2 regions of the Clavibacter davisi genome follow, and region 1 is predicted to be linked to the other one. Evidence: predicted binding sites of a transcription regulator. Region 1 holds the regulator's gene; the other holds the start of a gene.
The links. Region 1 encodes LexA, which represses DNA repair genes until DNA is damaged. Its sites were predicted from a motif close to TCGAACANNTGTTCGA; they were not measured.
Positions count from the first base shown of each region.

Region 2: ACU4ZT_RS07965 (DNA polymerase III subunit alpha) is a predicted target of LexA. The motif match lies at 1,789-1,804, and genes of this name have one in related genera.

Region 1 is NZ_CP199882.1:2,233,917-2,237,948, forward strand. It holds gene priA (bifunctional 1-(5-phosphoribosyl)-5-((5-phosphoribosylamino)methylideneamino)imidazole-4-carboxamide isomerase/phosphoribosylanthranilate isomerase PriA) at 1-12, opposite strand, end outside; gene hisH (imidazole glycerol phosphate synthase subunit HisH) at 77-718, opposite strand; gene hisB (imidazoleglycerol-phosphate dehydratase HisB) at 715-1,323, opposite strand; gene ACU4ZT_RS10555 (hypothetical protein) at 1,433-1,837, opposite strand; gene lexA (transcriptional repressor LexA) at 2,199-2,879, shown strand; gene hflX (GTPase HflX) at 2,953-4,032, opposite strand, start outside.
Region 2 is NZ_CP199882.1:1,673,656-1,677,687, reverse strand. It holds gene ACU4ZT_RS07975 (dienelactone hydrolase family protein) at 1-471, opposite strand, end outside; gene ACU4ZT_RS07970 (glucose-6-phosphate dehydrogenase) at 369-1,736, opposite strand; gene ACU4ZT_RS07965 (DNA polymerase III subunit alpha) at 1,849-4,032, shown strand, end outside.

The sequences.
Region 1 (4,032 bases):
GAACTCGCTCATGGTCGCTCTCGTTCTGTCGTGCGGGCGGGCGGATGCCGTCGGCGACGGCGGGGCGTTCGGGCCGTCAGGCGGCGCGGAGGGTGCCGAGCCAGTTGGCGAGCAGCCGGATCCCGGCCTCGCCCGACTTCTCGGGGTGGAACTGGGTGGCGGACAGCGGGCCGTTCTCCACGGCGGCGACGAAGCGCTCGCCGTGCGTGGCCCACGTGACGCGCGGCGCCGGCAGCGGAGGAAGCGCGTCGATGCCCCAGGTGCGCGCGGCGTAGGAGTGCACGAAGTAGAAGCGCTCCTCCTCGAGCCCGGCGAACAGCGACGATCCCGACGGGGCGTCGACCGTGTTCCAGCCCATGTGCGGCAGGACGTCCGACTCGAGGCGGTCCACCGTGCCCGGCCACTCCCCCAGCCCGGCGACGTCGACGTCGCGCTCCACGCCCCGGTCGAACATGACCTGCATGCCGACGCAGATCCCGAGCACGGGTCGCCCGCCGGCGAGGCGGCGGTCCACGACGCGGTCGCCGCCGGCCGCCCGGAGCGATGTCATGACCGCGGAGAACGCGCCCACCCCGGGGACCAGGAGCCCGTCGGCCTCGTGGGCCCGTCTCGGGTCGCCCGTGAGCTCGACGTCGGCTCCCGCCAGCTCGAGCGCCTTGACGGCGGAGTGGACGTTGCCGCTTCCGTAGTCGAGGACGACGACGGAGGGCCGCGTCACAGCGCGCCCTTGGTGGACGGGATCCCGGACACCCGCGGGTCGAGCTCCTTCGCCTGGCGGAACGCGCGGGCGAAGGACTTGAACTCGGCTTCGGCGATGTGGTGCGGGTCGCGTCCCCCGAGCACGGTGACGTGCACGGTGAGGCCCGCGTGGAAGGTGATGGCCTCGAAGACGTGACGGACCATGGATCCGGTGAAGTGGCCGCCGATGAGGTGCATCTCGAACCCGGCGGGCTCGCCGGAGTGCACGAGGAACGGGCGACCGGAGATGTCGACGACGGACTGCACGAGCGCCTCGTCGAGCGGCACGAGCGCGTCGCCGAAGCGCGCGATGCCGGCCTTGTCGCCGAGCGCCTGGCGGATGGCCTGGCCGAGGACGATGCCCACGTCCTCCACCGTGTGGTGCACGTCGATGTGCGTGTCGCCCGTGGCGGTGACCTTCAGGTCGGTGAGCGAGTGCTTCGCGAAGGCGGTGAGCATGTGGTCGTAGAACGGGACCGAGGTGCTGATCTCGGAGGCGCCGGTGCCGTCGAGGTCGAGCTCGAGCTCGATGCTGGACTCGCTGGTCTGCCGCGTGACGTGCGCGGTGCGCGCGAGGGTGCTCATGCCCTCCATGCTACCGAGCGGCTCCGACTCCCCCGCTCGCTCCCGGCCGCCACCGGGAGACGAGCGGGCCCCGCCTGCCGTCGCCCGCGTGCGGGGGCGCCAGGAGGGATCAGCGGGCGTACTGCGCCGGCACGGCGAGCTGCTGGCCCGCCGAGACGTCCGACGTGGGCAGCCGGTTGAGGTCGACCAGCGAGGCGATGACATCGCGCGGGTCGGAGGACGGCGCGATCTCCTCGGCGAGGTCCCAGAGGGACTGGCCGCTCGAGACGGTGACGTACTCGAGGGGCGCGGCCGCGGCGTCCTTCGACGCGACGGCGGCGCCGCCGTTGAGGGCCACGAGCCCGACGCCCAGCGCCAGGGGCATGGCGACGAGCGCCGTGAGGACGACGCGGCCTCGACGGGTGATGCGCAGGCGCGTGCGCGGCGCGACGGCGGCCTCCGCGACGGCGATGGATGCGGCGGCGGGTACGGGTGCGGGTGCGCTGACAGTGGCGGCGGGGGCTGCGGTGTTCATGGTGACCTCTCGTGCGAGACGGTGGGGCGTCGATGCGACGCGCCCGGCGGTGCAGTGCGGTACGGCATGCGATGCGGGTCCGGCAGCTCGCACCCGGCTCTCGGCCGGGAGAGCCGGATGCGAAGCTGTGTTCCGAACATACATTCGAAGGCGGTGCTCCGCAAGCCCCCATCGCCCCGATCGTGCATCGTCGGCCGCGACACGCTCGAACAGGTGTTTGTACGAGGTGCCCCGGGTGGATACAGTTTCGAGTGCCTGGTCTCCATTCCACCGGGCACCACCGACATCGCCCTCGCGAGGGCGTCGCCCCGCCGGGTCGACGCGCCGCGGAGGGCGTCGGCGACGAGAGGCGGGCCGTGGCATGACGGACGAGCGAGCGGCGGGAGGCGGCGCGACGAGGCGCCGCAAGAGCCTCAGCGACAAGCAGATCTCGATCCTGGAGTTCATCCAGCGCACCATCGCCGGCCAGGGCTACCCGCCGAGCATGCGCGAGATCGGCGACGCCGTGGGCCTCGCCTCGCTCTCCAGCGTCACCCACCAGCTCAACCAGCTGGAGCTCTCCGGCTACCTCCGGCGCGACCCGAACCGGCCCCGCGCCCTCGAGGTGCTCATCGACCTCCCCGGCAGCGGCGCCGCCGAGAGCGGCGAGCCGTCGACGCCCGTGGGCGACGCGGCCATGGTGCCCATGGTCGGGCGCATCGCGGCCGGCATCCCCATCACCGCCGAGCAGATGGTCGAGGAGGTCTTCCCCCTCCCCCGTCAGCTCGTGGGCAAGGGCGACCTCTTCATGCTGCGCGTCGTCGGCGACTCGATGATCGACGCGGCCATCTGCGACGGCGACTGGGTCGTCGTGCGCCAGCAGAAGACGGCCGAGAACGGGGACATCGTCGCGGCGATGCTCGACGACGAGGCCACCGTCAAGGTGTTCCGCCAGCGCGACGGCCACACGTGGCTGCTGCCCCGCAACAGCGCCTTCGAGCCGATCCTCGGCGACTTCGCCGAGGTCGTCGGCAAGGTCGTGGCGGTCATGCGCTCCGTCTGACGCCCGCACGACGCACGAGAGCGGCCGGTCCCCGAGGGGATCGGCCGCTCTCGTGCGTGCGGGGAGTCGCGGATCAGGCGGTGGGCACCACGGCGTACCGGGCGACCTGCGCCTGCTGCTCCGCCGTGACGAGCGCGCGCACGCGCGTCCCGTCCTCGACGTAGGACGTCTCGAGCACCTTCGCGCCGTCGTGCAGCATCGCGACGACCTCGCCGTGCTCGAACGGCACCAGCAGGTCGACCTCGATGGTCGGCTGCGGCAGCAGCTCGGCGATGCGGCGACGCAGCTCCTCGACGCCCTCGCCCGTGCGGGCGGAGACGAACACGCCCTGCGGGGCGAGCCCGCGGAGGACGACGCGGTCCCCGTCCGACGCGAGGTCGCTCTTGTTGAACACCACGATCTCCGGGATGCCCGACGCGTCGACCTCGGCGATGACCTCGTGCACGGTGGCGAGCTGCGCGGCCGGATCCGGGTGCGACGCGTCCACGACGTGCACGAGCACGTCGGAGTCCGCGAGCTCCTCCAGCGTCGAGCGGAAGGCCTCCACCAGCTGATGCGGCAGGTTGCGGACGAAGCCCACCGTGTCGGCCAGCGTGTACAGCTGCCCCTGGTCGGTCTCGGTCTTGCGGACCGTGGCGTCGAGGGTGGCGAACAACGCGTTCTCCACGAGCACGCCCGCCTTCGTCACCCGGTTCAGCAGCGACGACTTGCCGGCGTTCGTGTATCCCACGATGGCCACCGACGGCACGGCGTTGCGGTCGCGGTTGGCGCGCTTCGTGTCGCGCGCGGGCTTCATCCCGGCGATCTGCTTGCGCAGCTTCGCCATGCGCGTGTTGATGCGTCGGCGGTCGAGCTCGATCTTCGTCTCACCCGGACCGCGGGATCCCATGCCCGCGCCCGCGCCGCCGACCTGGCCGCCGGCCTGGCGCGACATCGAGTCACCCCAGCCGCGGAGGCGGGGAAGGAGGTACTGCAGCTGCGCGAGTTCGACCTGCGCCTTGCCCTCGCGGCTCTTGGCGTGCTGGCTGAAGATGTCGAGGATCACGGCGGTGCGGTCGATGACCTTGACCTTCACCACGTCCTCGAGCGCGCGCCGCTGGCTCGGGGCGAGCTCGGTGTCGGCGATGACGGTGTCGGCACCGACCGCGGCGAC
Region 2 (4,032 bases), 560 kb from region 1:
CGCGCGCTCCCCGCCGCGCAGGTGCGCGTCGAGGAACGCGTCGATCCGGCGCCAGGCGTGCGCGGCCGAGGCGGGCTCCGTGCCCATGCCGAGCGCGCGCAGCACGGGGCGGAGGATCCGCGGGCCCGGCTCCGCGTCGTCGAGGAACGCGTGCCCGGCGTCCGGGTGCTCGCGCACGTCGTGGTCGATCCCGTGCGCGACGAGGGCGGCGGCGAGCCGGTCGGCGGATCCCGCCAGCTGCCGGTCGCGTCCGCCGTAGCTCGCGACGATCGGGCACGCAGAAGGGCCCGTGAACCACCACGACCGCGGGCCAGGGGCCCTCGCCGTCGGGGACCGCCAGCACGCCGTGCAGGCCCGGCCGGCGCCGGTCAGCGCCAGGCGGTCGGGCCTGTGGAGCCCGCGCGGTACTCGGCCATGGGCACGCGGTCGCCCTTCCAGGCGCGCATGACGGGCGCGACGATGCGCCAGCACCGCTCGGCCACGTCGCCGCGGACGGACAGCCGCGGGTCCCCCGCGAGGATCCCGTCGAGCACCTCGCCGTAGGGCGTGAGCTCGGGCTGCGCGAACTCGGCCCGGAACGTGGACTGCGTGAGGGTGAAGGGCTCGCCCGTGCCGTCCATCGTGACCTCGAGCGAGATGCCGTCGGGCTTCAGGTCGATGATGAGGCGGTCGGGCCGGGCCGGGCCGTGGAGCCCGCGCGGCAGGTGCGCCACGGGCTTGAAGGTGACGATGATGCGCTTCGACGCCTCCTTGAGGGCCTTGCCCGAGCGGAGGCGGAAGGGGACGCCGGCCCAGCGCGCGTTGGCGACGCCGAAGGTGACCTCGGCGAGCGTCTCCGTCTCGTTGGCCGGATCCACCCCCTCCTCCTTGGCGTAGGCGGGGATGCGGGTGCCGTCGATGGTGGCGCCCGTGTAGCGGGCACGGCGGCTGTGCGCGACGGGGTCGTTGCCCCACACCTCGGTGGCGCGGAGCACGGAGGCGATGTTCGAGCGCAGGTCGTCCGGGTCGATGCTCGCCGGCGGCTCCATGGCGAAGACCGCGAGCACCTGCAGCAGGTGGCTCTGGATCATGTCGACCAGCGCGCCCGACTTGTCGTAGTAGGCCGCCCGGCCCTCGAGCGCGAGCGTCTCGTCGTAGAGGATCTCGACCTTCTCGATGTCCTTCGCGCTCCACACCGACTCGAAGAAGCGGTTGGCGAAGCGCAGCGACACGAGGTTGAGCACCGTGGAGAGGCCGAGGAAGTGGTCGGTGCGGTGGATGCGGTCCTCCGGCACGAGCTTCAGCAGCTGGCGGTTGAGCTGGGCGGCCGTGCGGCTGTTCGACCCGAAGGGCTTCTCGAGCGCCAGCGTGGTGCCCTCCGGCAGGTCGAGCTGCTCGAGCTTCTCGCACACGGCGATGGAGATGGCCGGCGGCAGCGCGAAGTAGAGGGCCGGCGCGCCCTCGCATGCGTCGAGGATGCGCTTCAGGTCGTCGAGGTCCGTGGGGTCGGCCTGGATGTACTTCGTGGACGAGACGATGCCCGCCGCGCGACGCCCCTTCGCGTCCACCGAGTCGAACGCCGCCTTCACGGTCTTCCGCCACTCGTCCGCCCCGCGCTCGCTCCGGCCGGTGCCGATGAGCTGGATCCGACGCCCCCTGTCGCTCGCCACGAGGCTGCCGAGACCCGGCAGGAGGAGGCGTTCCGTGAGGTCGCCGCTGGCGCCGAGGATGACGAGGGTGGAGGGTTCGCTGGTCATCCTCCGAGACTACGGGTCGCGGCCGCGCGGGAGCCGACCTACACTGGGCGAGTCGAACATCCGTTCGAACCTCGTGCCCGGGAGGGCGCGGCAGATCCGTCGGGAGGCGCGCGTGAGCTTCACCCACCTGCACGTCGCGTCCGCCTTCTCCGCCCACTTCGGCACCACGGCGCCCGAGGCGCTGGTCGACCAGGTCGCGTCCCGGGGCGCGTCGGCCGCGGCCATCACCGACCGCGACGGGCTCTACGGCGCCGTCCGCCACATCCGCCGCGCGATCGCCGCGGGCGTCTCCCCCGTCGTCGGCGCGGAGCTCGGTCTCACGGGCGAGCACCCGGGCCGGATCACGGTGCTCGCGCACGGCGGCACGCACGGCCAGGGATGGGCGGCGCTCAGCCGGCTCATCAGCGCGAGCCACGGGCGGGGCACGGCGCGCAGCACGGCCCGCAGCGCCCAGGCGGGCATCTCCCGCACCCGGCCGCCCGGGTTCCTCCTCGGCGAGGACGGGCCGGTCGGCACCGTCCTGCTCGGGCCCGACTCGGACGTGGGCCGCGCGGTCGCGGCGGGCGACCACGCGCTCGCCTCCCGACACCTCACGGAGTGGGCGCGGCTCCTGCCGGGCGCGATCGCCGTCGAGGTGGTCTGCCACTACACCGAGCCCGGCGAGGCCGCGAGCCTCCGCCACGCCGCCCGGATGCTGGAGCTCGCGGACGCGCACCGCGTCCCGGCCGTCCTCACCAACGCGGTCCGCTACCTCGAGCCCGACGACGCGCTCACGGGCGACGTGCTCGACTCCGCGGGCACGCTCCGGCCGCTCGGCTCGTTCCGGCCGCAGCCCAACGGGCAGGCGTGGCTGAAGACCCCGGAGGAGATGCAGGGGATCGCGCGTGAGATCGCCGGCGCCTCCTCCCTCGACCGCCGCGCCGGCGAGGCCCTGCTGCGCGCCACCGAGGAGCTCGCCGACCGCTGCCGCCTGGATCCGGACGCCGACCTCGCCTGGCGGAAGCCGAAGCTGCCGGAGAAGGAGGTCATCGGGGTCACGGGCGACCCGGACGAGGCGCTCTGGCGGAAGGCCGAGGCCGGCGTCACCGAGCGGTTCGGCCACGTCGACGAGGCCATGCGGCAGCGCGTGCTCGCCCGCATGCGCACCGAGCTGCAGACCATCACGGGCTTCGGCTTCGCCACCTACTTCCTCACGGTCGCCGACGTGTGCTCGCTCATGCGGGACATGGGCGTGCGCAACCAGGCGCGCGGATCCGGCGCGGGCAGCCTGGTCAACTACCTCCTGCGCATCTCCAACGTCGACCCGCTCGAGCACGACCTGCTCTTCGAGCGCTTCCTCGGCAAGGTGCGCTCGACGCTGCCCGACATCGACATCGACGTGGAGTCCGCGCGGCGGCACGAGGTGTACCACCGGGTGTTCGAGCGGTACGGCAGCAACCGGGTCACGCTGCTGTCGATGCAGAACACCTACCGGGCCCGGGGCGCCGCGCGCGACGCGGGGCTCGCGCTCGACCTCGACGAGCAGCAGATCGACTTCATCGCGAAGAACATCTGGCGCTTCAACGCGCGCGAGTTCCGGGCGGTGCTCGAGACGAAGCCCGAGCTGAAGCCCATCGCCGACCTCGTGCGGGACGACCCGAGCATCGACCTGCTGGTCGACCTCACCGAGCGGCTCGACCGGCTCCCCCGGCACATCTCGATGCACCCGTGCGGCGTGATCCTCGGCGACTCCGACCTGCTGAGCACCACCCCGGTGCAGCCGAGCGGCATGGGCCTGCCCATGAGCCAGTTCGACAAGGACGACATCGACGACATGGGGCTCCTGAAGCTCGACATCCTCGGCGTGCGGATGCAGAGCACCATGGCGTACGCGCTGGACGAGATCCACCGCATCCACGGCACGCGGTCGGCGGTCGCGGGCGGCATCCCGGTGGACGCGCGCTACGTGCACCGCGACGGCCGCATCGAGCTCGACGAGATCCCGCACGACGACGAGGAGACGTTCGCCGCCATCCGCACCACGCACACGCTCGGCATGTTCCAGATCGAGTCGCCCGGCCAGCGCGAGCTCATCGGCAAGATGCAGCCCGACGTCTACGAGGACCTCATCGCCGACATCTCGCTGTTCCGGCCGGGGCCCATGAAGGGCAACATGGTGGCGCCGTTCCTCGACACGAAGCACGGCATCACACGGCCCGACTACCTGCATCCGCGGTTCGCGCCGTTCCTCGCGCCCACCTTCGGCGTCGTCATCTACCACGAGCAGGTCATCCGGATCTTCGCCGACTGCATGCAG